One region of the Variovorax raffinosi genome, then DNA from elsewhere that is predicted to be linked to it. Evidence: predicted binding sites of a transcription regulator. Region 1 holds the regulator's gene; each other region holds the start of a gene.

The links. Region 1 encodes sigma-54, which starts transcription at its own class of promoters, with help from an activator protein. Its sites were predicted from a motif close to TGGCANGNAANCTGCTTT; they were not measured.
Region 2: ACSFB7_RS10480 (ammonium transporter) is a predicted target of sigma-54. The motif match lies at 3,708-3,725, and genes of this name have one in related genera.
Region 3: ACSFB7_RS05955 (transglutaminase family protein) is a predicted target of sigma-54. The motif match lies at 5,231-5,248, and genes of this name have one in related genera.
Region 4: ACSFB7_RS24700 (isopenicillin N synthase family dioxygenase) is a predicted target of sigma-54. The motif match lies at 3,985-4,002, and genes of this name have one in related genera.

What each region holds. Positions count from the first base shown of each region.
Region 1 covers NZ_JBPJZR010000002.1:715,663-723,090, reverse strand. The annotation lists gene argS (arginine--tRNA ligase) at 124-1,809, shown strand; gene ACSFB7_RS09350 (SPOR domain-containing protein) at 1,821-2,603, shown strand; gene ACSFB7_RS09345 (thiol:disulfide interchange protein DsbA/DsbL) at 2,756-3,403, shown strand; gene lptA (lipopolysaccharide transport periplasmic protein LptA) at 3,603-4,316, shown strand; gene lptB (LPS export ABC transporter ATP-binding protein) at 4,313-5,107, shown strand; gene rpoN (RNA polymerase factor sigma-54) at 5,262-6,860, shown strand; gene ACSFB7_RS09325 (phospholipase D family protein) at 6,871-7,428, shown strand, end outside.
Region 2 covers NZ_JBPJZR010000002.1:973,481-980,908, reverse strand. The annotation lists gene ACSFB7_RS10495 (pyridoxal phosphate-dependent aminotransferase) at 1-91, shown strand, start outside; gene ACSFB7_RS10490 (thiamine pyrophosphate-binding protein) at 252-1,925, shown strand; gene ACSFB7_RS10485 (hypothetical protein) at 2,112-2,414, opposite strand; gene ACSFB7_RS10480 (ammonium transporter) at 2,435-3,670, opposite strand; gene ACSFB7_RS10475 (TSUP family transporter) at 4,087-4,845, shown strand; gene ACSFB7_RS10470 (tripartite tricarboxylate transporter permease) at 5,223-6,734, opposite strand; gene ACSFB7_RS10465 (tripartite tricarboxylate transporter TctB family protein) at 6,747-7,235, opposite strand.
Region 3 covers NZ_JBPJZR010000001.1:1,256,566-1,263,993, reverse strand. The annotation lists gene ACSFB7_RS05960 (circularly permuted type 2 ATP-grasp protein) at 1-1,564, opposite strand, end outside; gene ACSFB7_RS05955 (transglutaminase family protein) at 1,627-5,157, opposite strand; gene ACSFB7_RS05950 (DNA internalization-related competence protein ComEC/Rec2) at 5,356-7,428, shown strand, end outside.
Region 4 covers NZ_JBPJZR010000009.1:88,426-95,853, reverse strand. The annotation lists gene ACSFB7_RS24715 (ABC transporter ATP-binding protein) at 1-1,010, opposite strand, end outside; gene ACSFB7_RS24710 (BMP family ABC transporter substrate-binding protein) at 1,033-2,139, opposite strand; gene ACSFB7_RS24705 (VOC family protein) at 2,204-2,590, opposite strand; gene ACSFB7_RS24700 (isopenicillin N synthase family dioxygenase) at 2,946-3,947, opposite strand; gene rutR (HTH-type transcriptional regulator RutR) at 4,214-4,930, shown strand; gene rutF (NADH-dependent FMN reductase RutF) at 5,080-5,616, opposite strand; gene ACSFB7_RS24685 (malonic semialdehyde reductase) at 5,642-6,238, opposite strand; gene rutD (pyrimidine utilization protein D) at 6,235-7,041, opposite strand; gene rutC (pyrimidine utilization protein C) at 7,047-7,428, opposite strand, start outside.

The DNA of each region.
Region 1 (7,428 bases):
GTGTCCTTGCAAGGTTGGTTTGACAGGAGCCCCTCCTCGGGGCCGACCATCCTAACGGGCCAGGACAACGATCGGATGACGAACGTTAACGGGCCCCGGGTTTGCCCCCGGTAAAATTCACGGATGCTATTGGTCAAACAAGAGTTGCTCGCGGCGCTCGCGAACACGCTCGAATCCCTCTCGCCCGGCGCTGGCTCCAAAGCCGCGTTCGAGTCGCCCAAGGTGGCAGCGCATGGCGATTTCGCCAGCACGGCCGCGATGCAGCTCGCCAAGCCGCTGGGGCGCAAGCCCCGCGAACTGGCCGAGCAATTGAGCGCTGCGCTGCTCGCCACCCCCGCTTTCAGCCAATGGGTCGAGGCGATCGAGATCGCCGGGCCCGGCTTTCTCAACATCCGCCTGAAGACGGCGGCGAAACAGCAGATCGTGCGAGAGGTGCTGTCGGCCGGCGAAACCTTCGGCCAACAGCCCGCCACCGGCGAGAAGGTGCTGGTCGAGTTCGTCTCGGCCAACCCGACCGGCCCGCTGCATGTCGGCCACGGCCGCCAGGCCGCGCTGGGCGACGCCATCTGCAACCTGCGCGCCTCGCAGGGCGAGAGCGTCTGGCGCGAGTACTACTACAACGACGCCGGCGTGCAGATCCAGACGCTGGCCAACAGCACGCAACTGCGCGCGCGCGGCTTCAAGCCCGGCGACGCCGAATGGCCCAGCGGCGAAAAGGCACCGGCCTACAACGGCGACTACATCGCCGAGATCGCCGAAGAATTCAAGCAGAAGAAGACCGTCAAGTCGGAAGACCGCGAAGTCACCGGCACAGGCGACATCGAGGACATCGACGCGATCCGCGAGTTCGCCGTGGCCTACCTGCGCCGCGAACAAGACCTCGATCTGCAGGCCTTCCGCGTGCACTTCGACCAGTACTACCTGGAGTCCAGCCTCTACACCAGCGGCCGCGTCGAGGCTGCCGTGCAGAAGCTCGTGGCCGCCGGCAAGACCTACGAGCAGGACGGCGCGCTGTGGCTGAAGTCGACCGACTACGGCGACGACAAAGACCGCGTCATGAAGAAGCAGGACGGCACGTACACCTACTTCGTGCCCGACGTGGCCTACCACATCGCGAAGTGGGAGCGGGGCTTTCACAAGGTCATCAACATCCAGGGCACCGACCACCACGGCACCATCGCGCGCGTGCGCGCCGGCCTGCAGGCGGCGGGCGAGGGCGTTCCCGAGGGCTACCCCGACTACGTGCTGCACACCATGGTGCGTGTGATGAAGGGCGGCGAAGAGGTCAAGATCAGCAAGCGCGCCGGCAGCTACGTCACGCTGCGCGACCTGATCGAGTGGACCAGTACCGACGCCATCCGCTTCTTCCTGCTCAGCCGCAAGCCCGACACCGAATACACCTTCGACGTCGACCTTGCCGTGACGAAGAACAACGACAACCCGGTCTATTACGTGCAGTACGCGCATGCGCGCATCTGCTCGGTGCTGGCCGGCTGGGGCGGAGACCGCGCCACGCTGGCGGGCGTCGACCTGTCGCCGCTCGAAAGCCCGGCGGCCCAGGCGCTGATGCTGCTGCTGGCCAAGTACCCGGCCATGCTCACGGCCGCGGCCAAGGATTTCGCGCCGCACGACGTCACCTTCTACCTGCGCGAACTGGCCGCCAGCTACCACAGCTACTACGACGCCGAGCGCATTCTGGTCGACGACGAAGCGGTCAAGCTGGCCCGGCTGGCGCTGGTCGCCGCGACCGCGCAGGTGCTGCACAATGGCCTCGCGATTCTTGGCGTCAGTGCGCCGAGCAAGATGTAAACCTCCTCACCATGAAGAAGAAAACCAGACAACGCGGCAACATCGTCATCGGCCTGATCATCGGACTGGTGCTCGGCCTTGGCGTCGCGCTGGGCATCGCGGTCTACGTGACCAAGGTGCCGATCCCGTTCGTGACCAAGACCCAGAAGGGCGGCGCCGAGCAGGATGAAGCCGAAGCACGCAAGAACCGCGACTGGGACCCGAACGCGCCGCTGGCCGGCAAGGCCGGGGCCACCAAGCCCGCGCCGGTCGCCACAGGTCCCGTCAATCCCGTCACCGGCGAGCCGGCAACGACCCCCGTGACGCCGGCGACCGTGCCGCCCACGACGGCGCCACCGGTGCCCGTGGTGGTCGCGCCCACCAAGCCGCCGCGCACCGCGCCCGTGCCGGCCGAAGCCAATGCGCTGCCGCCGTCGAACGATCCGCTGGGTGACCTGGCCCGTGCGCGTTCGGGTGGTGGCTCGGGCAGCACGACGACCGCCTCGGCCGCGCCGAGCAGCCACGCCAACAGCGCCGGCAGCACGGCGGCTTCCCCGGCGGCGGCCTCGGGCGCCGATCCGTTCATGTACTTCGTGCAGGCCGGCGCCTTCCGCACCACCGACGATGCCGAGGCCCAGCGCGCCAAGCTGTCGCTGATGGGCGTCGAGGCCAAGGTCACCGAACGCGAGCAGGCGGGCCGCACGGTCTACCGCGTGCGCGCCGGCCCGTTCAACAAGAAGGACGACGCCGACCGGCTCAAGGAACGGCTCGACGGCGGCGGTCTCGAATCGGCTCTGGTCCGCGTCCAGCGCTGACAAGGTGTGGGCGGGGCGCCGCCACAAATAGCCTTTAAGCTTCGCCGCGCGGCGTTTGCCGCCACCATTCATCGCCTTGGGCGTGCCGTGAGCGGGGGAACTCCCCGCCGCGCGCCGGCTCAGTCTGCCGTACCAACAGGAGAACCCTTTCAATGAAACGTCGTGACTTTTCGCTGGCCGCCACTTCGCTCGGGCTGCTGTCCCTGGCTGCCAACCCGGCCCACGCACAGGCGCGTGCGCCCAAGGCCGGCACCGAGTACCTGGTGCTCGACAAGCGCGTGCCGGTCGATGCACCCGCCGGCAAGATCGAGGTGGTCGAGTTCTTCTCGTACAACTGCCCGCATTGCAACGACTTCGAGCCGTCGCTCGAAGCCTGGGTCAAGACCGTGCCGAAGGAAGTGGCCTTCCGCCGCATCCCGGTGCCTTTCGTGGGCAACGACGTCGAAGCCAAGCAGCGCCTGTACTACGCGCTCGAGGCCATGGGCAAGGTCGACGAATACCAGCCGAAGGTATTCAACGCGATCCACGCGCAGCGCCAGAACGTGAACGGCGACGCCAACATCATTGCCTGGGCAGCGGCCAACGGCCTCGACGGCGCCAAGTTCAAGGAAGTCTTCACCTCCTTTGGCGTGGCCAGCAAGGCCAAGCGCGCCTCGCAGATGACCGACGCCTACAAGGTGGCCGGCGTGCCGGCAATGGCCGTGGCCGGCCGTTGGTATGTGGATGGCGAAACCGCCGGCAACATGACCAAGGTGCTCCAGGTCGTCAACTACCTGGTCGGCGAAGCAAAGAAGGGCTGACCGGCCCCCTCCAGGCGCGGGGCACTTCGTGTCCGCCGCGCCTTTCTCCCCAAAGGGATGGCACCGGCGAACCGGCCCGATCGGTTTCAAGGTGTTTCCTGAATGGAACACAAGCTCGCTTTGGCGGGCTTTTTCATCGGCGATGGTGGGCTGCTGTAATCAGCCGCATACAATGCCGCAGAGCAAGTTTCGTGCCTCTATGACATTGCATTCTTACCCCACCACTTCCCTCCTTCGTCGCATCGGCCGCCTGGCCGCCGGCGCGCTGTTGCTGGCCGGTCTCGCCTCGGGCGCGCTGGCCGAGACCGCCGACCGCTCCAAGCCGATGAACATCGAGTCCGACTCGATGCGCTACGACGACCTGAAGCAGACCAGCGTGTTCACCGGCAACGTGCTGGTCACGAAGGGCACCATCATCATTCGCGGCGCGCGCCTCGACGTGCGCCAGGACCCCGAGGGCTACCAGTACGGCGTGGTCACGGCGGCGCCCGGCAAGCGCGCGTATTACAAGCAGAAACGCAATGCGCCCGACGAATGGATCGAGGGCGAGTCCGACGTCATCGAGTACGACAGCCGCGCCGACAACGTCAAGTTCATTCGCAACGCCGAGATGCGCCGCCTGCTCGGCTCGACGCCGAACGACGAGAGCCACGGCGCCCTGATCGTCTACGACCAGAGCAACGACACCTACACGGTCAACGGTTCCACCGTGCCGCCGAACACGGCGGTCAACGCCTCGTCCCCGACCGGCCGCGTCAAGACCATCCTCACCCCCAAGGCCGTCCCGGCGCCCGTGGCCGGCGCTTCCGCCCCGGCTGGCGCGAAGCCCGTGGCCCCGGCGTCCACCCCGGCACCGGGCAAGGGCCTGCGTTCGACCACCACGCTCGGTGCCGAGGGAGAAACCCGCAAGTGATCGAAACCGCTGGAACCCAGGACGCCAATGGCAAGCCGGGCAGCCGCCTGGTGGCGCGCGGCCTGAAGAAGAGCTATGGCAGCCGCACGGTGGTGAAGGACGTCTCGCTCGACGTGCAGAAGGGCGAAGTCGTCGGCCTGCTGGGGCCCAACGGCGCCGGCAAGACCACCTCGTTCTACATGATCGTGGGCCTGGTGCGTGCCGACGCGGGCGACATCACGATCGACGGCGAGCCCATCGCCCACATGCCGATCCACCGCCGCGCCCGCATGGGCCTGAGCTACCTGCCGCAGGAAGCCTCGATCTTCCGCAAGCTCACGGTCGAGGAAAACGTGCGCGCCGTGCTGGAACTGCAGAGCGAGCCCGACGAGAGCGGCAAGCTGGTGCCGCTCTCGAAGCAGCACATGGAAGAGCGCCTGACCGAGCTGCTGAGCGACCTGCGGGTCGACCACCTGCGCGATTCGCCCGCGCTTGCGCTGTCGGGCGGCGAGCGCCGCCGCGTCGAGATTGCGCGCGCGCTGGCCACCCAGCCGCGCTTCATCCTGCTGGACGAACCCTTTGCCGGCATCGACCCGATCGCGGTCATCGAAATCCAGCGGATCATCAGCTTCCTGAAGGAACGCGGCATCGGCGTGCTCATCACCGACCACAACGTGCGTGAAACGCTGGGCATCTGCGATCACGCGTTCATCATCAGCGACGGGCATGTGCTGGCACAAGGCACGCCCTCGGAGATCGTCGACAACGCCGAAGTACGCAGGGTGTACCTGGGCGAACACTTCCGGATGTGATCGTGCGGCGCGGGTCAAGGATGATCGCGGCCGTCATCCGGGCGGAATTCCTTCGCGGGGGCCGCCGCGCACGGCCGCCCGAAGCAGCCGGCCCGCCCCCGGCAGGGGGTTGGCGCAGCGCGAAGCGCGCAGCCTGGGGGGGAGCCGTTTTCCTATGAAGCAAGGGCTGTCCCTTCGCGTCTCGCAGCATCTCGCGCTCACGCCCCAGTTGCAGCAGTCGATCCGCCTGCTGCAACTCTCCACGCTCGAGTTGAGCCAGGAGGTGGAGCAGATGCTGGACGAGAACCCGTTCCTCGAACGCACCGCGGAAGAAGCGGCGCGCGAGGAATTCGGGCTCGATGCCGTCGACACGCCGGTCCCGCGCGACGAGGCGGGCGAAGCGGCCGAAAGCGAATTCGCCTCGGCACCCGCCAGCAGCACGAGCACTGCATCCACCGAGGCCAGCACCCCGGGCGAATCCGACGGCCCCGCCGCCGAGATCACCGAGCGCGAGCCCGACTGGGAAGGCGACGGCACCGTCGACATGGCGCCGGACGACAGCGAGTGGGGCAGCGACGCACCCGCGCGCCAGAACAACCTGGGCAACGACGAGCGCGCCGACGCCACCGAACTCGCACGCAGCCAGGAGTCGCTGCAATCGTTCCTGCACCGCCAGGCGCTGAGCCTTCGGCTGAACGAAAACGACTGTGCCGCGCTGCGCTTTTTGATCGAATCGCTCAACGACGACGGCTACCTCGAAGACTCGCTGCCCGCCCTGGCCTCGGGCCTTGCGGGCGACGACAACGACCAGTTCGACGACCTCGTGCACCACTTCCAGGTGGCGCTCGGCCTGCTGCAGAGCCTGGAGCCCGTGGGCGTGGGCGCGCGCGACCTGGGCGAATGCCTGGGCATCCAGTTGCGCGCACTGGCCGCCGAAGACCGCGACATGGACGAAGAGCAGGCGCAGGTCTACAAGATCGCCATTGCCATCTGCAAGCAGCCGATGGAGCTGCTCGCGCGGCGCGACTTCAAGCGCCTGGCCACGCTCACCCGCAGCAACGAAGAACTGGTGCGCTCGGCGCTGCAGATCATTGCGCGGCTCGAACCCAAGCCGGGGCGCCGCTTTGTCGACGTCGAGCGCAACATCGTCATTCCCGACGTGATCGTCACCAAGACCGGACGCGGCACCGGCGTCAAGTTCCGCGTCATGCTGAACCCCGAAGTCATGCCGCGCCTGCGCGTGCACGACATCTATGCCGGCGCGCTCAAGTCGCACAAGGGCGAGGGCAGCCAGGCGCTGTCGCAGCGCCTGCAGGAGGCGCGCTGGTTCATCAAGAACATCCAGCAGCGCTTCGACACGATCCTGCGCGTGAGCAATGCCATCGTCGAACGGCAAAAGAGCTACTTCGTGCACGGCGAACTGGCCATGCGGCCGCTGGTGCTGCGCGAGATCGCCGACGAACTGGGCCTGCACGAGTCGACCATCTCGCGCGTGACCACCGCCAAGTACATGGCCACGCCGTTCGGCACGGTCGAGTTGAAGTACTTCTTCGGCTCGGCGCTGGGCACCGAGACCGGCGGCAACGCATCGAGCACCGCGGTGCGCGCGCTCATCAAGCAGTTCGTGACCTCCGAGAGCATCAAGAAGCCGCTGTCGGACAGCCAGATCTCCGAGATGCTGAAAGAGCAGGGCATCGAATGCGCGCGGCGCACGGTGGCCAAGTACCGCGAAGCGCTGCGCATCGCGCCCGCGAACCTGCGCAAGGCGCTGTAGAGGGCCACCGGTGACCCATCGCCTGCTTTCGCGCTGCGGGCATTGGGCTTTCGTCATTGCGGCCACATTGCTGTTCGCCGGCTGCGCCACCTTGCCCGACGAGGCGCCGCGCCCGCCCACCAAGGCCATTGCCGCATCGAACGACACCGCGCTCGGCAAGATCGCGCTGGCCTCCCAGCCCGACCCCGACCTGAGCGGCTTTCGGCTGATGCCGGGCGGCGACTTCGCCTTCGACACCCGCATCCAGTTGGCGCGCCGCGCCCAGCGCACGCTCGACGTGCAGTACTACCAGATCGAGAACGACGAGACCGGCCGCTACCTGATGCGCACCCTGCGCGATGCGGCCCAGCGCGGCGTGCGCGTGCGCCTCTTGATGGACGACCTGTACACGTCCGGCGAAGACGAACTGCTGCTCGGCCTGGCGGCCACGCCGAACGTGGAGCTGCGCCTGTTCAACCCGTTCCCGGCCGGGCGCGGCAGCCTGCTCAAGCGCTTCACCGCGTCGCTGTTCGATTTCGAGCGGGTCAACCGGCGCATGCACAACAAGCTGTTCATCGCCGATGGCGCG
Region 2 (7,428 bases), 260 kb from region 1:
GCCGTATTTCCGCATTTCGTATGCGACGTCGATGGCGCAACTTGAAGAAGCCTGTGCCCGCATCGCCGCTGCATGCGAAGCCCTCGAATGACTTTGAATTTCTCCCTCCCCCTTTGGGGGAGGGCAGGGGTGGGGGCAGGCGGCGTATCAAGTGCTGTCGGCACAACCAGCGCCGCTTGCCCCCATCCCAACCTTCCCCCAGAGGGGGAAGGAGCAAGACCCGATACCTTCATCATCCTCTTGGACATCGCATGACTTCCTCCCGCACCGGCGGCCAGATCCTGGTCGACCAGCTCATCACCCATGGCGTGCAACAGCTCTTCTGCGTGCCCGGCGAAAGTTTTCTGGCCGTGCTCGATGCGCTGCACGACGCTTCCATCGACGTGACCGTGTGCCGCCAGGAAGGCGGCGCCACCATGATGGCCGAGGCGCAGGGCAAGCTCACGGGCAAGCCGGGCGTCTGCTTCGTCACGCGCGGACCGGGCGCCACCAATGCGGCGGCCGGCGTGCACATCGCGCACCAGGACTCGACGCCGCTGCTGCTGTTCGTGGGCCAGGTCGCACGCGAAGCGCTGGGCCGCGAGGCCTTCCAGGAGCTGGACTACGGCGCGGTCTTCGGCACCATGGCCAAGTGGGTCGTGCAGATCGACGACCCGGCGCGCGTGCCCGAGCTGGTCTCTCGCGCCTTCCACGTCGCCACCTCGGGCCGCCCCGGCCCGGTGGTGATCGCGCTGCCCGAAGACATGCTGACCGAAGCCGCGACGGTGGCCGATGCGCTGCCCTATGCAGTGACCGAAACCCATCCCGGCGCGGCGCAATTGGCCGACCTGCAGCAGCGCTTGTCGCAGGCGCAACGGCCGGTCGTCATTCTTGGCGGCAGCCGTTGGTCGGAAGAGGCAGCACTGCAGTTCGCGGGTTTCGCCGAAGCCTTCTCGCTGCCCGTGTACTGCTCGTTCCGTCGCCAGATGCTGATGTCGGCCGAGCACCCTTGCTATGCCGGCGACCTGGGCCTTGGCGCGAACCCGCGCATGCTCGAACGCATCCGCAATTCAGACCTCGTGCTGCTGGTCGGCGGTCGCCTGTCGGAAGTGCCATCGCAAGGCTACGAGCTGCTGGCCATTCCGCAGCCGAAGCAACCGCTGGTGCATGTGCACGCCGACGCCGACGAACTCGGCAAGCTCTACCGCCCTGCGCTGGGCATTCACGCCACGCCGCAGGCATTCGCCGAAGCGGTGAGCGCATTGCGCCCCGCGTCAGCACCAGTCTGGCAAGCCGAGACGAAGGCCGCGCGCGAAGACTTTCTGCGCTGGAGCGACCCGGCCCCTATCCGCATTCCCGGCCCGCTGCAGATGGGCGAAGTCATGCAGCATCTGCGCGAGGTGTTGCCGGCCGACACCATCTTCTGCAATGGCGCAGGCAACTTCGCCACCTGGGTGCACCGCTTCTGGCCGTTCCGCGCGTTCGCCAGCCAGCTCGCACCCACCAGCGGCTCGATGGGCTACGGCCTGCCGGCCGGCGTCGGTGCCAAGCGGCTGTGGCCGCAGCGCGAGGTGGTCGTCTTCGCGGGCGACGGCGATTTCATGATGCACGGCCAGGAGTTCGCGACCGCCGTGCAGTACGGTTTGCCGATCATCGTGGTGCTGTTGGACAACGCCATGTACGGCACGATCCGCATGCACCAGGAAAAGCATTACCCCGGCCGCATCAGCGCGACGCAGTTGAAGAACCCGGACTTCCGTGGCTATGCCGAAGTGTTCGGGGGCCACGGCGAGCGCGTGACGACTACGGAAGAGTTCGGCCCCGCACTGGCGCGCGCCCGTGCCAGCGGCAAGCCCGCGATCCTGCATTGCCTGCTGGACCCGGAAGCGATCACGCCGGGGAGCACGCTGCAGTCGATCCGCAAGGCAGCGCTGGCAGCGGCCTGAATTTTTTCGGATTGGGCGTTGGACAGAGCGGTTGTTGATCGCAGGATCACCAGCCGCGTGCCCCAGTGCGAATGGCACCAGGTGCTCCCCGCAGCGAAATAAAGGAGGAGCGAAGCGGGGGACATTCGCGGAGGGGAGCACCTGGTGTCATTCGCACTCGCCCTGAACAGCAGCGCTCCCACAGCCTCAGCGCAACCCACCCACATAACGAGGCGGCGGCGTAGGCGGATTCCCATCGGGTTGCCGCGCCGCCAGCCGTGCAGCCCGCGCCAACGGCTCCATGGCCTGCTCAAGGCGTGTCGCAAGCTGTTCGAGCTCAACGTCCTGCGTGTCCGCCGCATGCGCACGCGTCATGCGCACGATCTCGGCGGCGTACTCGGCATTGGTTGCCATCCACTCGGTGTCGGTCACGCGCCCGTGCTTTCGCCGCAATGCCACGTGCAGGCGGGCGGCGAGGGCGATGCGTTCGCTTTCTGACATGGATGGCATGGTTCTCCTCCGTCGGTGAGTCAGCTCCCAAGGTGTTCACGATGCTGTGCAAGATCGAGGCCCAGTTGCTCGCTTTCCGGATCGACGCGCAATCCCACCAGGATGTGCACGAGGAACAGCACCACCGCCGTGCCCGTCGCACTGTAGATCGCCACGCTGCCGACGGCGATGGCCTGCGTCAGCACATCGCCGTGTACGCCCGAGATGCGCGCGTCCGCAAACACGCCCGTGAGCAGCGCCCCCACGACCCCGCCGATGCCGTGCACGCCGAACACGTCGAGCGAATCGTCCGCGCCCAGCAGATGCTTCAGCCCGGTCGCGCCCCAATAACAGGCCAGCCCCGCGATGCCGCCGATGGCCAGCGCGGCCAGCGGCGTCACGAAACCGGCCGCCGGCGTGATCGCGACCAGCCCCGCCACCAGCCCCGAGCACAGCCCCAGCAGCGACGGGCTGCGCCGCACGATCCATTCGCCAACCATCCAGCTCATCGCCCCGGCGGCGGCCGCAATGTGCGTGACCAGCATCGCCAGGCCCGCGCGTCCGTCAGCCGCCACCGCCGAGCCCGCATTGAAGCCGAACCAGCCCACCCACAACAGGCCCGCGCCCACCATCGTGAACGCCAGGCTGTACGGCTCGAAAGCCTCGCGCCCGTAGCCCTTGCGCGGCCCGAGGGCGTAGGCGCAGACCAGCCCCGCGATGCCCGCGTTGACGTGCACCACCGAGCCGCCAGCGAAGTCGAGCGCGCCCATCTGCGCGAGCCAGCCACCTGGCTCCCACACCCAATGTGCGATCGGCGCATAGACCAGCACGCTCCACAGCAGCGCGAACCACAGCACCGCCGAAAAACGCATGCGCTCGACAAAAGCGCCCAACACCAGCGCCGTGGTGATGATCGCGAAGGTCAACTGGAACATCGCATAAACCGATTCGGGCACGTTGGGCGCCACATGGCTCACCGCCACCTGGCCCGCCTCCTTCAGGTACTCGAAGCCCGAGAACCAGAAACGCCCGGTGCCGCCCAGCCAGGGCCAGCCCTCGGTGAACGCCAGCGAATAGCCCAGCGTGAACCAGGTCAGCGAGACCGCCGCGGCAATCGCCACGACGGCGGCCATGGTCGCCAGCACGTTCTTGCGGCGCACCATGCCCGCATAGAAGAGGGCGATGCCGGGCAGCGTCATCAGCAGCACCAGCGCGGTCGAGGTCATCATCCAGGCGGTGTCGGCCGCGTTGATGGAGGCTTGCGGGGCCAGGGCCATGGCAGTGCTCTTCTTCGAGTTGTGGACTGTGGCTTTACGTGCACAAGTCGTGCCACATCGTTAACTACCAGAAACACTTTGGTTTGCAAACAGGTCTTCCGAGGTAAGGCAAAGCGGGTAATTCCCAATGCACTGGCGCGGTGCACCGCCTAAAGTCTGCCCACTCGCGAACGGGCCCTGCTCGTGCTGCCGAGGGTCCGAGGAGACAATCCCCCGAACAAGAAAAATGCTTTCCAAGGCTCCGTACGAGATGCCATGTCTGAACTTGAAAAGGCGCCGCTGGTCGGCGCCTTTTTTTATGCCCGCTCGAATGGGGCGGGGCGCACTTTTCCTGAAGGCAAACAACCCCGGTTAGCAGGCAGCACGTGCATACACCGCTATCGTTTCGGTAGCAATCCCGGTGAGACAATCCAGCCATGGAAATGCTGGTGGTGACGGGCGCTTCGCTGCTCGCGGGTTTTGTCGATTCGATCGTGGGCGGAGGCGGGTTGATCCTGGTGCCGGCGCTGTTCGCCGTGTTCCCCGGCGCACCGCCGGCCACGCTGCTGGGCACCAACAAGAGCGCGTCCATTTGGGGCACGGCCGCCGCCGCAGCCCAATTCAGCCAGCGGGTGCAGATGCGCTGGGGCGCGTTGTGGCCGGCCGCGCTGCTCGGTTTCGTGGGTTCGATGCTGGGTGCCTGGGGCGTCACGATGTTTCCGGGCGATTTCCTGCGCCGGGCGTTGCCGGTCATCCTGCTCGGCGTGCTGCTCTACACGCTGGCGCGCAAGGACATGGGCCGGCTGCACGCGCCGCGCTTCAGCGGTCGGGCCGAAACGCTGGCGGCCTGCACCATCGGCCTGTCGATCGGGCTGTATGACGGCTTCTTCGGGCCGGGCGCGGGTAGTTTCCTGGTGTTTCTGTTCGTCCGCTGGATGGGCTACGACTTTCTCAACGCCTCGGCCTCCGCCAAGATCATCAACACCCTGACCAACGCCGCCGCGCTGATATTGCTGGCCGCCAAGGGGCACGTCTGGTGGCACTACGGGCTGGTGATGGCGGTGGCCAACGTGGCGGGCAGCCTGCTGGGCACGCGCGTGGCGCTGAAGCACGGCGCAGGCTTTGTGCGGGTGGTGTTCATCGTGGTCGTGAGTGCGCTGATCCTGAAGACGGCCTACGACGCGTTTTTGAAATGAAGCCCTGGTCTTTGGTTTGACGCTTTGCGCTGTGCGGCGCTTGCTGCTGTTCAGGGCGGCACTCACGCCGACACGGTGCTCTTTTTCGCGAATGTCCCCCGCTTCGCTCCTCCTTTATTTCGCGAAAAAGAGCCCCGTATCGACGCGAGCGTTGGACAGAGCGGTCGTTGATCAGCGATTCACCAGCAGCGTGCCCATGTGTGAATGGCACCAGGTGCTCCCCGCAGCGAAATAAAGGAGGAGCGAAGCGGGGGACATTCGCGGAGGGGAGTACCCGGTGTCATTCGCACGCACCCCGAACAGCAGCGCCCAAAAAACAGCCGCAATAAAAAAGCCCCCAGAAGGGGGCTCTTTGCGAAGACGAAAACCGAAACCGGTCACTCCTCGACGAAGGCTTCCTCGCGCTTGGCCTTGATGGCCGGCAAAAGCACGATCCCGAGCAACAGTGCAGCCGCGACGAGCAGCCCCGCCGACAACGGCCGCGTGACGAACACGCTCCACGCACCGCGCGACAGCAGCAGCGCACGCCGCAGGTTCTCTTCCATCATCGGCCCCAGGATGAAGCCCAGCAGCAGCGGCGCAGGTTCCGTGCGCAGCTTGATGAACAGGTAGCCGATGAAGCCGAAGGCCGCCACCATCCACACGTCGAAGGTGTTGTTGTTGGTCGAGTACACGCCGATCGCGCAGAACAGAACGATGGCGGGGAACAGGAACTTGTAGGGCACCGTCAGCAGCTTGATCCACATGCCGATCAGCGGCAGGTTCAGGATGATCAGCATCGCGTTGCCGATCCACATCGAGGCGATCAGGCCCCAGAACAGCTCGGGGTTGCTGGTCATCACCTGCGGGCCCGGCTGGATGTTGTGGATCGTCATGGCACCCACCATCAGCGCCATCACCGCGTTGGGCGGAATGCCCAGCGTCAGCAGCGGGATGAAGGAAGTCTGCGCACCGGCGTTGTTGGCCGATTCGGGCGACGCCACGCCGCGGATGTTGCCCTTGCCAAAGGGCACTTCGCCGGGCTTCATGCGGATCTTCTTTTCGAGCGCATAAGACGCGAACGAAGCCAGCAACGCGCCGCCACCCGGCAGGATGCCCAACGCCGAACCCAACGCCGTGCCGCGCAGCACGGCCGGCATCATGCGTTTGAAGTCGTCCTTGGTGGGCCACAGGCCCTTGACCTTGTGCGTGAACACCTCGCGCTCGTCGTCGGGCTGCGAGAGGTTGCCGATGATTTCGCCATAACCGAACACGCCCATCGCGATCACCACGAAGCCGATGCCGTCGGTGAGTTCAGGAATGTCGAAGCTGAAGCGGGCCACGCCCGAGTTGACGTCGGTGCCCACGATGCCGAGCAGCAAGCCCAGCACGATCATCGCCACCGCCTTGAGCAGCGAGCCCGAAGCCAGCACTACCGCGCCGATCAGGCCCAGCGTCATCAGCGAGAAGTACTCGGCCGGGCCGAACTTGAAGGCCAACTCGGTCAGCGGCGGCGCGAATGCCGCCAGGATCAGCGTGCCCACGCAACCGGCGAAGAACGAGCCCAGGCCCGCCGCCGCCAGCGCGGGGCCCGCGCGGCCCTGCCTTGCCATCTGGTAGCCGTCGATGCAGGTGACCACCGAGGACGACTCCCCGGGCAGGTTCACCAGGATGGCCGTGGTCGAGCCGCCGTACTGCGCGCCGTAATAGATGCCGGCCAGCATGATCAGCGCCGACACGGGCGGCAGCGCGTACGTGGCAGGCAGCAGCATCGCAATCGTCGCGACCGGGCCGATGCCCGGCAGCACGCCGATCAGCGTGCCCAGGATGCAGCCCAAGAGGCAATACAGCAGGTTGGTGAAGGTGAAGGCAACGCCGAAACCGATGGAAAGGTTGTGGATCAGGTCCATGGTGTGCTCTCCTCAGCCCGAAATGAAAGTGGGCCAGACCTGGATCTGCAACTTCAGCGCCCAGATGAACGCCACATAGCTGCCTGCCGCCAGGATGGTCGAGAGAACCAGCACGTCGCGCAGCTTGAACTGCTCGCCCGCCATGCTCGAGATGATCGTGAGCGCGTAGATCGCGATGATCATGCCCATCGCCGGCAGCCCGATGCTGGGCAGCCCGCCCAGCAGCACACCGAAGGCGAGGTTGGCGCCGAGCACGAAGGCCAGCGGCTTCCAGGCCCATTTGCCGATCTTGTCGCCATCGGCGGTTTCCACCACCAGCGCCTGGAACATGATGATGACCCCGAGCACGGCCAGCAGGATGCCCAGCATCAGCGGGAAGTAGCCGGGCCCCATGCGGGCCCCGTTGCCGACCGTGTAGGTGGTCGCGCCAATCGCGAAAGCGCCCCCCACGGTGGTGAACATGACTCCTGAAAAGAAGTCAGCCTGACTCTTTATTTTCATTGTCTCGACCCTCTTGTTTTGGAGGGATGAGGGTCGTCGCCGGCGGCTGACCGTTGGCTGACCGCCCCGGTACGGACAAATGCGTACCGCAGGGACAGGGTTCTCCCAGGTGTCCCCGAAACGGGGTGGAGCAGAAACGAAAAAAGCTCCCGAAGGAGCTTTTTATTCATTCAGAGAGCCGAAGCCCTCATGA
Region 3 (7,428 bases), on a different contig from region 1:
CGCGCAACAGCACCGCGCGCGGCGCGATGTGGCCGGGACCCATGTCGTCGTTGGCCCAGGTGGGCATCTGCGACAGCGGCTGGTAGCCCTGCACGGTATGGACATCGCCTTCGCGCACGATGCGGCCGGCCCATTCGTCCAGCTCGCGCCGGCTGAGCTGGCTGCCGAGCACCGCGTCGAAACTGGCGCGGCCCTCGAAGCCGGGGTAGGTGGGCTTGATGGCGCAGTCGCCGAGCTGCGGCAGCACCGCTTCGAGCGCGGCGCGTTCGCCGCACCACCAGGTGGGCAGCGCGGGCAGCTTGAGCTTTTCGCCGATCAGGCGGCGCGCCAGCCCCGGCAAGAAGCCGAGCAGCGCCGGCGATTCGAGGAAGGCCGAGCCCGGCATGTTGGCCACCAGCACATTGCCGGCGCGAATCGCCTGCAGCAGCCCGGGCACGCCGAGCGTGGAGTCGGGGCGCAGCTCCAGCGGGTCGAGGAACTGGTCGTCGAGCCGCTTGATGAGGCCGTGCACCGGGCGCAGGCCCTGCAGGGTCTTGAGGTAGAGGCGCTGGTCGCGCACCGTGAGGTCGCTGCCCTCGACCAGCGTCACGCCCAGGTAGCGCGCCAGGTAGGCGTGCTCGAAGTAGGTTTCGTTGTACGGGCCGGGTGTCAGCAGCGCGATGTGCGGCGGCACGCCGGCCGGGCACATGCGCTGCAGGCCGTCCATCATGGCGCTGTAGGTGGCGGCCAGGCGCTGCACCTGCAGGGCCTCGAAGGCCTGCGGAAACTGTCGCGTGATGGCCAGGCGGTTTTCGAGCAGGTAGCCCAGGCCCGAAGGCGCCTGGGTGCGCTGCGACACCACCCACCAGTTGCCATCGGGGCCACGCGCCAGGTCGAAGGCGGCGATGTGCAGCCAGGTGTCGCCCGGCGGCTTCACGCCATGCAGCGCGCGCAGGTAGCCTGGGTGGCCGCGCACCAGTGCCGGCGGCAGCAGGCCTTCGGCCAGCAACTGCTGCGGGCCGTAGACGTCGGCCATCACGCGGTCGAGCACGCGCACGCGCTGCAGCACGCCGGCCTCGATCTGGCTCCAGCTTTCGGGCGAGACGATCAGCGGGAACAGGTCGAGCGACCATGGCCGCTGTGGGCCGTTGGCGTCGGCGTACACGTTGTAGGTGACGCCGTTGTCGCGGATCTGGCGCTCGAGGCTGGCCGCGCGCCGGGGCAGGTCGTTGAAGCCGCCGGGGCCGAGTTGCTCGAAGAAGGCGTTCCAGGCGGGCGTGAGCGGGGGCTGTTCGCTGGATTGGGACTGGGTTTGCGTTTGCGACTGCTGCGAGGACGACTGGGACTGCGATTGAGACTGCGATGGCGCCGGTGTCGCCGGGCGCTCAGCCGCCGTGTCGTAGAGCAGCGGCGCGGGCGGCGGCTGCGCACCACCCGAAACTGGCCGCACAGGGGCGGCCGGCGTGGCTTGGCCACGCAGTTCGTCGTAGTGTCCGGGCCGGGCGGCCGGTGCGAGCGCCGACGCCAGGGCCGCTGGAAACTCCAGTGCCTGGGCGTCGAACAGTGATTCGTTCAAGGGTTCCACAGAGGGGGATTGTCACACCGCCGTCACGGCATGGCCGTTCAGGCGGTGTGCTAGGAAACCCCTCAGCGCCGCAGATCCAGCGTGAACGGGAACTCGCGGCTGCCCGGCAGCTCGATGGTGGCGGGCGGCGTGCGCAGCAGGCCGGGCGTGTGGCCCATGCGCGTGAAGCGCGAGTGGCGGCGGCTTTCGGCCTCGTAGGCGTTGACCGGGAAGGTGTCGTAGTTGCGCCCGCCCGGGTGGGCGACGAAGTACTGGCAGCCGCCCAGCGAGCGTTTCATCCAGGTGTCGACGAGGTCGAAGGTCAGCGGTGCATGGGCGCCGATGCTGGGGTGCAGCGCCGAGGGCGGGTTCCAGGCCTTGTAGCGCACACCCGCGACGAACTCGCCGGTGGTGCCGGTGGGCTGCAGCGGCAGCACCTTGCCGTTGACGGTGACGACGTGGCGGCTTTCGTTCAGGCCGGTCACGCGCACCTCGATGCGCTCCAGCGAAGAATCGACATAGCGCACCGTGCCGCCGGCCGAGCCTTCCTCGCCCATCACGTGCCAGGGTTCGAGCGCGTTGCGCAGCGACAGCTCCACGCCCATCGCCTGCATCTGGCCCACGAGCGGGAAGCGGAACTCGAAGTGCGGCGCGAACCAGTCGGGATCGAACGCGAAGCCGGCCTGGCGCATTTCGCTGATGACGTCGTCGAAGTCCATCTTGACGAAGGTCGGCAGCAGGAAGCGGTCGTGCAGCTCGGTGCCCCAGCGGGTGACGGGCGCCTTGTAGGGCTCGTCCCAGAAGCGGGCGACCAGCGCGCGAATCAGCAGTTGCTGCGCAATGCTCATGCGCGCATGCGGCGGCATTTCAAACGCGCGCAGCTCCAGCAGGCCGAGGCGGCCGGTGCTCGAATCGGGCGAATAGAGCTTGTCGATGCAGAACTCGCTGCGGTGCGTGTTGCCCGACACGTCGATCAGGATGTTGCGCAGCGTGCGGTCGACCAGCCATGCCGGCATGTTGGCGCCGTAGATCTCGCGGTTCTTCGCGATTTCCTGCAGGGCGATTTCGAGTTCGTAGACCTGGTCGTTGCGCGCTTCGTCCACGCGCGGCGCCTGGCTGGTCGGGCCGATGAACATGCCCGAGAACAGGTAGCTCAGCGAAGGATGGTTGTGCCAGTACAGCAGCAGGCTGGCCAGCAGCTCGGGCCGGCGCAGGAAGGGGCTGTCGGCGGGCGTGGCGCCGCCCATCACGAAGTGGTTGCCGCCGCCGGTGCCGGTGTGGCGGCCGTCGGTCATGAACTTCTCGGCCGACAGGCGGGTTTCGAACGCGGCGTTGTAGAGGAACTCGGTGTGCTCGACCAGTTCCTTCCAGTTGTGGGCCGGATGGATGTTGACTTCGATCACGCCCGGGTCGGGCGTGACAGCCAGCATCTTCAGGCGCGGATCGCGCGGCGGCGGATAGCCTTCCATCACGATCTTCACGCCCAGTTGTCTGGCCGTGGCTTCGACAGCGGTCACGAGGTCGAGGTAGTCCTCCAGTCGCGCGAGCGGCGGCATGAAGACATAGAGCACGCCCGATGCGCTGCCCTTTTTCTCGGCCGAGGGGCCGTTGGCGCGGCGCGGATCGCGCACTTCGACGCACAGCGCGGTGCGCGTGACCCAGTGGGCCGATTCGCCACGGCGCGGCTGGCGCGTGGCGCTGTTGTCGGTGGCTTCGGGGTTGGCCGCTGCCGATGCTGCCGATGCAGTTGTTGCCGCTGCTGCGGCAGCAGCGCTTGCGGGCCCCTGCATGCGCACAGCCGCGGGCACCACGGGCGGTGCACCGAAGGTGTAGGGTACGGCGCCCAGGCCTTCGGTCGGCGCGGCCGAGGTTGCGGCATAGCGTGAGCGGTAGTCGGTTGCGCTGGGCAATACGCCCCGTGGCGCGGTCGGGTCGCGCTCGATCAGGTAGGGAAAGTCGCCCTTGCTGGCCCACGGTTGCGAGTCGAGCGGCAGGCGGTAGCCCATGGGCGAGTCGCCCGGAATCAGGAACAGGCGGTCGTCGCGCAGGAACCAGGGGCCGGTCTTCCAGCCCGGGCCTTCGAGCGCGGGGGCGTCGCCGTCGGCGTTGCCGGGTTCGAGGGGCAGCATGTAGCCGATCACCGCGTCGAGCTTTTGCGTGAACACGCGGCGCAGGCGCACGCGCTCCAGTTCGTCGTCGAGCTTCGACTCGAAGGGGTCGACGTTCACCGGCAGGCGGCGTTCGCGCCAGAGGTAGTAGTAGACGTCTTCGTAGCCGGCCTGCATGTAGCGCTCGGTGATGCCGAGCTTGTGCGCCAGCACGGTGGTGAAGCGGCGCGCGTCTTCGCTCGTGTAGTGCGTGGGCACGCGCTCGTCGGCGAACAGCTCGGGGTCGTGCCACAGCGGCTGCCCGTCTGCGCGCCAGAAGATCGACAGCGCCCAGCGCGGCAGTTGCTCGCCCGGATACCACTTGCCCTGGCCGAAGTGCAGGAAGCCGCCGTTGCCGTATTCGGCGCGCAGCTTGTGAACCAGTTCGGTGGCGTAGCCGCGCTTGGTGGGGCCCAGCGCATCGGTGTTCCATTCGGCCGCATCGCGGTCGCTGGTGGCCACGTAGGTCGGCTCGCCGCCCATCGTGAGGCGAACGTCGCCCGCTTTCAGGCGCGCATCGACCACGTCGCCCAGGGCCAGCACTTCGGACCACTGCTCTTCGGTATAGGGCTTGGTGACGCGCGGCGATTCGTAGATGCGCGTGACGGTCATCTCATGGCCGAACTCGACCTCGGCCTCGTCCACGCCGCCTTCGATGGGTGCCGCGCTCGACGGCGTGGGCGTGCAGGCCAGTGGAATGTGGCCTTCGCCGGCCATCAGGCCCGAGGTGGCATCGAGGCCGATCCAGCCTGCGCCCGGCAGGAACACTTCGCACCAGGCGTGCAGGTCGGTGAAGTCGACCGTGGTGCCGCTGGGGCCGTCGAGCGACTTCACGTCGGGCGTGAGCTGGATCAGGTAGCCCGAGACGAATCGCGCGGCCAGGCCCATGTGGCGCAGCAGTTGCACCAGCAGCCAGCCCGAGTCGCGGCACGAGCCGCTGCCGTTGGTGAGCGTTTCTTCCGGCGTCTGCACGCCGGGCTCCATGCGGATGAGGTAGTTGACGTCCTTCTGCACCTGCTGGTTGATGCCGACCAGGAAGTCGATGGTGCGCTGCTCCTTGCGGTCGACCTTGTCGAGATAGGCCTCCAGCAGCGGCGTGACCGGATCGGCCACGAGGTAGGGCGCGAGTTCTTCGGCTTGCGAGGCGGTGTACTTAAATGGAAAGTTCTCGGCCTGCGGTTCGAGGAAGAAGTCGAAGGGGTTGTAGACCGCCATCTCGACGACGAGGTCGACAGTGACCTTGAATTCACGCGTCTTCTCGGGAAACACGAGCCGCGCCTGGTAGTTGGCGAACGGGTCCTGCATCCAGTTGACGAAGTGCTCGGCGGGCTCGACCCGCAGCGAGTACGAGATCACATTGCTGCGGCAATGTGGCGCGGGACGCAAGCGCACGACCTGTGGGCCCAACTGCACCAGGCGGTCGTATTTGTAGTGGGTGACGTGGTGGAGAGCGGCGTGAATTGACATGCGTTTTTGTGTGCAGTACTGACAGATTGCATCGAAAAGATGTCTCTGGTGAGACGCATACTAGCCCAGAAGCCAAGCAATTAACGCGCCACTGAGCGTGGGTTCGGGGAGGGTTTGCATCATGTGTTCCGAGGTTCTTCGGTGACGCCGTCGCGCGCGCCCGGCAACGCCATGGCCGGGTCCTGGGCCTTCGCCGTGATGGGCGGTTCGGTGCTGGGCGCGGCCTTGCAATTGCGGCAGCCGGCGCTTTGGCATGTGTGGGCTTATGTCACGCTTTTGCTCACGGCGTTGGTTGTCATGTGGTGGTCATGGTGGCCGTCTTCGCTGGTGCGGCGCAGTCCGGGCTGGGTGCTTCTGGTCATTGCGCTGATGTGCGGAGCACTGGCCGGCGCGGGGCAGGCGGGCTGGCGTGCCGTGGTCCATGCGGGCGGCGCCTTGGACCCGGCGCTCGAAGGGCGAGACCTGCAGGTCACCGGCGTGGTGTCGGAGATGCCGCAGCGCGGCGAGGTCGCCACGCGCTTTCGACTCGATGTCGAGTCGGCGCGCTGGGCCGGCGTCGGAACAATCACCGAGGCACCGCCGATCGTGCCGTCGCGCATCGCGCTGGGCTGGTATGCAGAGAACACCGGCCTGTGGGGCCGCTCTTCCGAGGAGCGGACACCTTCCGCCAGCACAGTGGGCTCGCTGCATGCCGGCGAGCGATGGCGCATGACCGTGCGGCTCAAGGCGCCGCATGGCAACGTCAATCCCCATGGCTTCGACAGCGAGCTGTGGATGTGGGAGCAGGGCGTGCATGCCAACGGCTATGTGCGAACCGGTGCGCGCGATGCGGCACCCGCGCTCGTGACCATCACGTGGTGGCATCCGATCGAGCGCGCACGCGAGGCCGTGCGCGACAGGGTGTTCGAGCGCGTGACCGAACGCAGGCAGGCCGGCGTGATCGCCGCACTGGTCACCGGCGACCAGGGCGCCATCGACCGCGCTGGCTGGGACGTCTTTCGCGCGACCGGCGTGGCGCACCTGATGTCGATCTCGGGTCTGCACGTGACCATGTTCGCTTGGTTGGCCGGGCACATCGTCGGCCTGCTGTGGCGGCGCAGCGCGCGGCTGATGCTGTGGCTGCCGGCACAGCAGGCCGCGCTGGTCGGCGGCGTGCTGCTGGCCACGCTCTATGCGCTGTTCAGCGGCTGGGGCGTGCCGTCGCAGCGCACGGTCTGGATGCTGGCGACGGTCGCGCTGCTGCGCCTTTCGGGGCGGCGCTGGCCCTGGCCGCATGTGTGGCTGCTGACCGCGGCGGTGGTGGTGGCGCTCGATCCCTGGGCCCTGATGCAGGCCGGCTTCTGGCTCAGCTTCGTGGCGGTGGGCGTGCTGTTCGCCACCGACGTGGCAGCACCCGGCGAGGCGAAGAAGGGCTTTCGCGCGCATCTGTTCCAGCTCTTTCGCGAGCAATGGGTGATCACGTTGGCGATCACGCCGTTGAGCCTGCTGCTGTTCCAGCAGGTGTCGCTGATCGGCTTGCTGGCCAATGCGATTGCCATTCCATGGGTCACGTTGGTAGTGACGCCGTTGGCCATGTTGGGTGCGGTGGTGGCGCCCTTGTGGGACCTGGCGGGCTGGGCCGTGCACGCGCTTGTCGTGCTGCTTCAATGGTGCGCCGGTCTGCCGCATGCCACGTTGTCGATGGCCGCGCCGCCGGGGTGGATGGCGGCTTGCGGCGTGGCGGGCGGCGTGCTGCTGGCGATGTCGCTGCCGTGGTCGCTGCGCACCCTCGGCTTGCCGCTTCTGCTGCCGGTGCTGCTGTGGCAGCCGCCACGACCTGCCGCTGGTGAATTCGAACTGCTCGCGGCCGACGTCGGGCAGGGCAACGCGGTGCTGGTGCGCACCGCGACGCACAGCCTGCTCTACGACGCGGGACCGCGCTACAGCCTCGAAAGCGATGCCGGCCATCGCGTGCTCGTGCCGCTGCTGCGCGCTCATGGTGAGCGGCTGGACATGCTGCTGCTGAGCCACCGCGATGCCGACCACACCGGCGGTGCGTCCGCCGTGCTGGCGATGCAACCGCAGGCCGCGTTGCTGAGTTCCATCGAGCCCGCGCACCCGCTGCGGTCGTTGCGCTTCGGGCCGCCCTGTGAGGCCGGCCAGCAATGGGACTGGGACGGCGTGCATTTCGAGATCCTGCATCCGCTCGCCTCGGACTACCGGGCCGGCGCCAAGCCGAACGCGATCTCCTGCGTCTTGCGCATCGGCAACGGACGCGCGACGGCGCTGCTG
Region 4 (7,428 bases), on a different contig from region 1:
CGCGCCGGTGCGGGCATCGTCTTGAGGTCGCCATGCCCTTCGAGCCGGATCTCGCCTTCGGTCGCTTCGCCTGGCAGGCCCATGATTGCGCCCGCCAGTTCGCCCTGGCCGTTGCCACCGACGCCGGCAAGGCCGTAGATTTCGCCCGCGTGCAGTTCGAGGTCGACGCCGTCGAGCACGCGCCGTCCTTGCGGCGAAGCGGGCGAGCGCAGCCCGCGCACCGTGAGGCGCACCGGGCCGCGTGCCGCCTTCGCGGGCTGGAAGCCCGATGCAGCAGCGATGGACTCGCCCACCGTCAGTTTCACGAGTTCGCTCACCGACGTCGCACCCGGCTCCAGCGTGGCCACCGTGCGCCCGCCGCGCATCACCGTCACGCGGTCGGCATAGGTCTTCACGTCGGCCATCTTGTGCGTGACCAGCACCACGGCGGCGCCCGCGCGCGCCAGCCCCTGCACGGTCTGCAGCAGGCGCGCGGCCTCCTGGTCGGTCAGCACGGCCGTGGGCTCGTCGAGGATCAGGATGCGCGCGCCCGCCAGCAGCACCTTGAGGATTTCCACGCGCTGCTGCTCGGCGATGGAGAGCGCATCGATGCGTTTGGACGGATCGATCTCGAAGCCCAGCTCCGCGGCCTTGTTGCGGATGTCGCGTTCGATCTCGCGCAGCCGCTCGCCGTGGCTCTGGAACTCGGCCGGCGGTGGCGCGGTGAGCAGGATGTTTTGCGCCACCGTGAACGGCCGGACCAGCTTGAAATGCTGGTGGACCATGCCAATGCGGTGCCGCGCCGCATCACGCGGCCCGGCAAAGCGCACCGCGTTGTCGTCGACCAGCAGTTGCCCCGCCTCCGGTGCATAGAGCCCGGCCGCGATGTTCATCAGCGACGACTTGCCGGCGCCGTTCTCGCCAAGCAGGGCGTGCACCTCGCCCCAGCGCGCGGCGAAGTGGGCGTCGGTCAATGCCGCGAAGCCGTCGAAGGACTTGCGGATGCCGGTGAGTTCGAGCGCGTTGGGCATGGTGTCTTTGTGAAAGGCGTTCTTACTTCTGCGTGACCACGCCCTTGACGAACCAGTCCATCTTCCAGAGGTCGGCGTCCGACAGCACCGCGCCCTTGGCCACGCGCTCCCTGCCCTCGCGGTCGGCGAGCGGGCCGGCGTAGATCTGCTTGCCCTTGAGGATCGCCTCACGCTCCGCCGTGATCTGCGCGGCCTTGTCCTTGGGCACGGCGGGGCCGAAGCCCGCGATGTCGGTGCCGCCATCTTTCATTTCGATGAAGGCGCCGTAGGGCGCAGGCTTCCAGTTGCCGGCCATCACCTTCTTCAGCTCGGGGGTGAGGAAACGGTCCCACACCCACACCGACGAGCACAGCGTGGCCTTGGGCGCGAACTGGCGCAGGTCGCGGTGGTGGCCGGTGCCGTACACGCCGCGCTCTTGCGCCACGATCTGCGGCGTGGGGCTGTCGACGTGCTGGCCGATCACGTCTGCGCCCTGGTCGATCAGCGCGGCTGCTGCTGCGCGTTCCTTGATGGGGTCGTTCCACGCGCCGGTGTAGATCACGTTGACGGTGGCGTTGGGGTTCATCTTCTGCGCACCGAGCGCGAAGGCGTTGATGGTCCAGTTCACCACGCCGAAGGGGTTGGCCGCGACGAAGCCGAGCTTGCCGGTCTTCGAGGCCGCGCCGGCGGCCATGCCGCACAGGTACTGGCTTTCGTAGGTGCGGCCGTAGAACGATTCGAGGTTGCTGCCGTTGGTGGTGCCCGAGCCGTTGAGGAAGGCGACGTCGGGGTACTTGGCGGCCAGGTCCTTGAAGCTGTCGGAATAACCGAAGGCGGTGCCGATCACGATGTTGGCGCCGCGCTGGATGAACTTCTCTGCAGCGGGCTTGATGGCCGATGCGTCTTCGGGCACGTTCTCGACGAACTGGATCTTCTGGCCGATTTCCTTTTCGATCTTCACGCGGGCTTCGTCGAAGGCTTGGGTCCAGCCGCCGTCGTTCTTCGGGCCGAAGTAGAGCATTGCGATCTTGGGCTTGTCCTTGAGCGTAAAGCCGTCAGCGGCCGCAGCGGGCAGCGTCGTGAAGAACGCGCCGCCGGCTGCGAGCGTCAGTGCAAGGCCGAGGAAGCCGGTGGGGTGTGTGCGCAGCATGGAGCAACCTTTCATGGGAAGCAGGGGAAGGACAGATGAAGAGAAGTGGGAGTCGCCGCGCGCGTCACATCATGAAGTTGATGCGGAACACATTGCCCTCGGGGTCGAGCAGCACGGACTGGTACCAGTTGTAGTAAGTGACGTAGGGCGGCTTGATGAGCGTCGCACCCGCTTCGAGTGCGATGGGCACCATGCGGTCTACGTCGGCCTGGCTGTCGACATCGATGTTCAGCAGGAACTTCACGCCGCGTGTGTCGGAGAACTCGGAAAGGTGCAGCAGCTCATAGGCGTCGAGGGCGTTGAAGCCCAGGCTCGACTTGCCGGTGTCGAGTCCTCGAAAGATGGGTGAGCGGATGGCCTCGATTTCCGGGAAGCCGAACACACGCTGGTAGAAGCCGCTGAGCGCGACCACGTCTTTGGCGAAGACGTTGACGTAGGAGAGATGGGCCATGTCAGCTGCTCATTGCTGGTGTTCTTGGTGCTGCTGTTCTTCAGGGCGGGAGCATTCGGGGCGAGTGCGAATGACACCAGGAGCTCCCCTCCGCGAATGTCCCCCGCTTCGCTCCTCCTTTATTTCGCTGCGGGGAGCACCTGGTGCCATTCGCACATGGGCACGCTCTGCGCTTGCGGCCGATCAACAACCGCTCTGAGCGCTCACGTCGATACGGGGCTCTTTTTCGCGAAATAAAGGAGGAGCGAAGCGGGGGACATTCGCGAAAAAGAGCACCGTGTCGGCGGGAGTGCCGCCCTGAACAGCAGCAGCGCCCAAACCACACGACGCGACGAACAGAAAAGCAAGACGTCATTCAGGCCGTCGCCTTGGTGCCGCCGAAGGTCGTCTGCTTGACGAACTTCGAGGTGAGGTGATCGCCCGAAGAGATAGGTGCGTACTTCGGCGCTTCGTCAGGTGCAAGGCAGCTCGGCAAGCACTCGACCATTGCGTCGTAGTTGGGCTGGTGAAAGAACACCAGTGACTGCCTCCGGTTGGTGCTCGCCACTTCGAACGGCGGGTTGATCACGCGGTGCAGCGTCGATACCCACTGGTCGTTGGTCCACTGCATCATCAGGTCGGCGATGTTGACGACCAAACCGCCCTCGACCTGCGGCACATCGACCCACTGGCCGGCCTTGTTGAACACCTGCAGGCCCTTGTCGTCGGGCAGCACGATGGTGAGGCTGCCGTAGTCGCTGTGTGCGCCTGCGCGCAACTGGCCGGGCAACGGTTGCTCGCGCTGCGGCGGATAGCTCAGCACGCGGAACATGCTGATGTGCTCATCGATCTTGTCGTCGAAGAAGGTCTCGGGCAGCGAAAGGCCGAGCGCGAAGATGCGCATCAGCGAGCGCGAGAGATCGCTCATGGCCTCGAAGTAGCCTTCGTACGCTTCACGGAAACCGTCGATGGGCGGCCAGCTGTTGGGCTCAAAGTGCGGGCCGGCGGCGGGGCCACGGTGGTAGTCGTCGTCGGGCACGTTCGACGGGCCGATGGAGAACGACTCCTTCAGGTCGCCGGGTGCCACTTCTTCGAGGCTGTACGACAGGCCCTCTTCGCCGACTGCGCTGTAACCGCGCACCGCGTCTTCGCGCGGACGGTCGACCTTGCGCTTCTCGCCCAGTGGCATGTCGAAGAACTTGCGCGACAGCGTCGCCACGCGCGAGATCAGCTCCGTGGAAATGCCGTGGTTGGTGATGACCAGGAAGCCGATGCTGCGGCAGGCTTCGTCGACTTTTCTTGCGACCTCCGACTTGCCTTCAGGGCTGCCGGCAAAGTAGGGCGCGAGATCGATGATGGGGACGGACAGAAGGGTCATGGGACATTCCTCATGCGTGGCGTGCGTACCCGTGCTCCATGCAACGTCTGTGCCAGTTGGACCAAATGGACAAATCGCTTTTGCCGCGTCAGCATGGTGCGCGGCGCGAGGCCCGCAGGCCGCCGTGGCGCAAGGCGATGCACCGTGGCCTTACAGTGGTGCGCCGCGACGCCGGGGCTTGCGGGTATGGCTCGTGCAAGCCTGCTGTTCGCAGGCGGATGAGTGAATGAACGAACGAATCCGGAATCCAGAAGAAACGAGGGACGATGCCGAAGACCAAGGCGCTGGCCGCAGCCAGCAGCAGCAAGACCACCACCGACAAGCCGGCGCGCAAACGTGCGAAGCCCGCCGTGCGCAGCGCGTCGGCCGTGAACCGGCGGTTGCGCCAGATCGAGGACAAGCGCAGCGCGATCCTCGGTGCCGCGCTGGGGCTGTTCTCCCGCTTCGGGCTGCATGGCACGTCGATCGACCAGGTGGCGGCGCGCGCCGATGTGTCGAAGAGCAACCTGCTCTATTACTTCGCGAACAAGGAAGAGCTGTACGTCAACGTGCTGCGCGATCTGCTTGCGCTGTGGCTCGAACCGCTGCGCGGCTTCAGCGCCGAACAAGACCCGGCCGAAGCCATCGGCGACTACATCCGCCGCAAGCTGGTGGTCTCGCGGGACCGGCCGGATGCGTCGCGTTTGTTCTGTCTTGAAATGATCCAGGGTGCGCCGCTGTTGCGCGATGAGCTTGATCGCGAACTGCGCACGCTGGTGGAGCGCAAGTCGGAGGTGATCCGCGCCTGGGTCGAGGCCGGCAAGCTCGCGCCGGTCGATCCGCATCACCTGATCTTCGCGCTGTGGGCGGTCACGCAGCACTACGCGGATTTCGGCGTGCAGGTGCAGGCGCTGACGGGGCACACGCTGGACGATGCGGCGTTCTTCGAGCAGACGGTGGAGAACGTGCAGCGCATCGTTCTTCAAGGCATCACGCCACGCTGAATCTTTCTTTTTCCCTCCCCTTCCGGGGGAGGGCAGGGGTGGAGGCTCGCGGCGCATCCATCGAGCGCTCTGCCTGCCCCCATCCCAGCCTTTCCCCAGAGGGGGAAGGAGCAATGCAAAGGCATCGCTTGCGAATGCCCCAGGAAGGATCAGTGCTGCGGCGGCACCGCGATCTCGTGATAGCGGCGATCGAAATAGATCAACCCCTGCGCCGCACCACCGATGGCAATGGCCACCGCTTCGCAGAACAACACATCGTGCGTGCCCGCGTGCGTGGCGTGCAACACGCGGCAGTCGAAGGACACGGCCGCATCGTCGAGCATCGGCGAGCCGGTGGTCTTGTGGCTCCAGTTGCCGGCCGCGAAGCGTTCGTCCATCGGCGTCTTGCCACCGAACAGGGTTGAGAGTGTCTGGTGCCCCGCAGCCAGCACGTTCACGCACAGCACGCCATTGGCCTTGAAGGCGGGGTACACCGAAGCCGAGCGGTTCAGGCACACCAGCAGCATCGGCGGCTCGTCGGTCACGCTGCACACGGCCGAGGCGGTGAAGCCGGCGCGGCCCGCGGGGCCGTCGGTGGTGATGATGTTGACCGCCGCGCCCAGCCGCGCCATCGCATTGCGGTAGTCGGCCTTGGGCAAGCCGGGCGGCAGCCCGGTTGGGTTCGAGGCGGGGGAGTGGGAGGCCATCGCGTTCAGCATGGGGTGACTTTTTTCAGGCCAACAAGCAGGCTTCGTCGAAGGGCAACCGCGGCAGGCGGCCGAACACCTTCGACACGTCGCCGTGGCCGAGGTTGATGAGGAAGTTGGCGCTCCAGTCGGTGCCCTCGAAGAAGGCGGCATCGACCTTTGCCTTGTCGAAGCCCGACATCGGGCCGGCGTCCAGGCCCACGGCGCGCGCCGCGAGCAGCAGGTAGCCGGCCTGCAGGCTGGCATTGCGAAAGGCGGTCTCGTGCGCAGCCTCGGGGCTGCCGGTGAACCAGCTGCGTGCATCGGCATGCGGGAACAGCGTGGGCAGCTTGTCGTAGAACTTGCGATCCCATGCGGCGATCACGGTGACCGGTGCGCTCATGGTCTTGTCGAGGTTGCCCTTCGACAGCGCGGGCGCAAGACGTTGCTTGCCTTCGGCCGTTCGCACGAACACAAAGCGTGCGGGCGAGCAGTTGGCGGAGGTCGGGCCGAGGCTGGCCAGTGCGTAGATCTGCTGCAGTTGGGCGTCGGAAACCGGTTCATCGGTCCAGCCGTTGTGGCTGCGCGCGCCGGTGAAGAGAAGCGACAGGGCTGCGTCGTCGAGTGTGGATGTGGTGGTCATGCTGGTACCGTGGGTGTGCTCACCCGCGAGAGAAAGTCGAGCAGGCTGCGGTTGAAGGCGTCGGCTTCGGTCACGCTGTGCGCATGCCCACCGTGCGGCATGAAGTCGAGCGTCACGTCACGCAGGCCATCGGCCAGTCGCTGCGAGCAGGTCCAAGGCACGAGCACGTCGTCCTTGGCGGCGGCGACCAGCGTGGGGGCGGTGATGTCGGCAAGGCGCGCGTCGATGTTGAAGGCGCGCAGTGCGGCGATGCGCGCGCGCATGTTGGCCTCGCCGGGGAAATGCGCGAAGGCGTGATCGACTTCATCGGCGACGCGCTGCGCATGCTCGGCGCACCACGCGGCGGGGTAGAGAAAGATCGGTTGAGCTTCCACGTACGCACGTGGGCCGCTGGCACCCAGCAGCGTGAGCCGCGCATCGAAGCAGCGCACCGAATGCGGGTTGGGCTTGGACCATGCGTTGATGAGCACCAGGCTGGCGATGCGCTCGGGCGCGTCGAGCGCGAGTTGCAGGCCAACGAGTCCACCGAGCGCGTGGCCGATGAAGTGGCACTGCGCGGTGTTCGTGGCGTCGAGTATGTCGATCACGTCACGCGCCATGTCTGCAATTGCATAAGCCTCGGGCAATGCAGCAGGGCTGCGGCCCGTGCCGCGCTGGTCGTATGCAACGACGCGGTAGCCCGCATCCACCAGCGCACCGAGCTGCGGCTGCCAGAACCCGGCCGAACCGCCGAGGCCGGACGACAGCAGCACGGTGGCCGCCGCATCGGACGGCCCGTGCACCTCGCAGTGCAGCGCGCTCATCGCGTTCAGGCCTTGTGTCCGATGTGGGCGATCGAGGCAATCTCGATCAGCGCATCGGGCTTCACGAGGCCGCACTGGATGCAGTAACGCGCGGGCTTGGTGCCGGGGAAGAAATCGGCATACACCGCGTTGATCTTCGCGTAGTCGGCCCAGTCCTTGAGCATGATCTGGTTGAAGGTCACATCGTCCATGGTGCCGCCGGCAGCTTCGACCACGCCCTGGATGGTGGTGAGCACGTGGCGCGCCTGCGCGGCGGCGTCGCCGACATGGACCACGTTGTTGTCCTTGTCGAAGGGCAGCGTGCCCGACACATAGAGCACGCCGTCGGCGAGCGTGCCGGGAACGTAGGGGGCGAGCGGCACGCCGGTGCCGGGCGGGATGATGGCT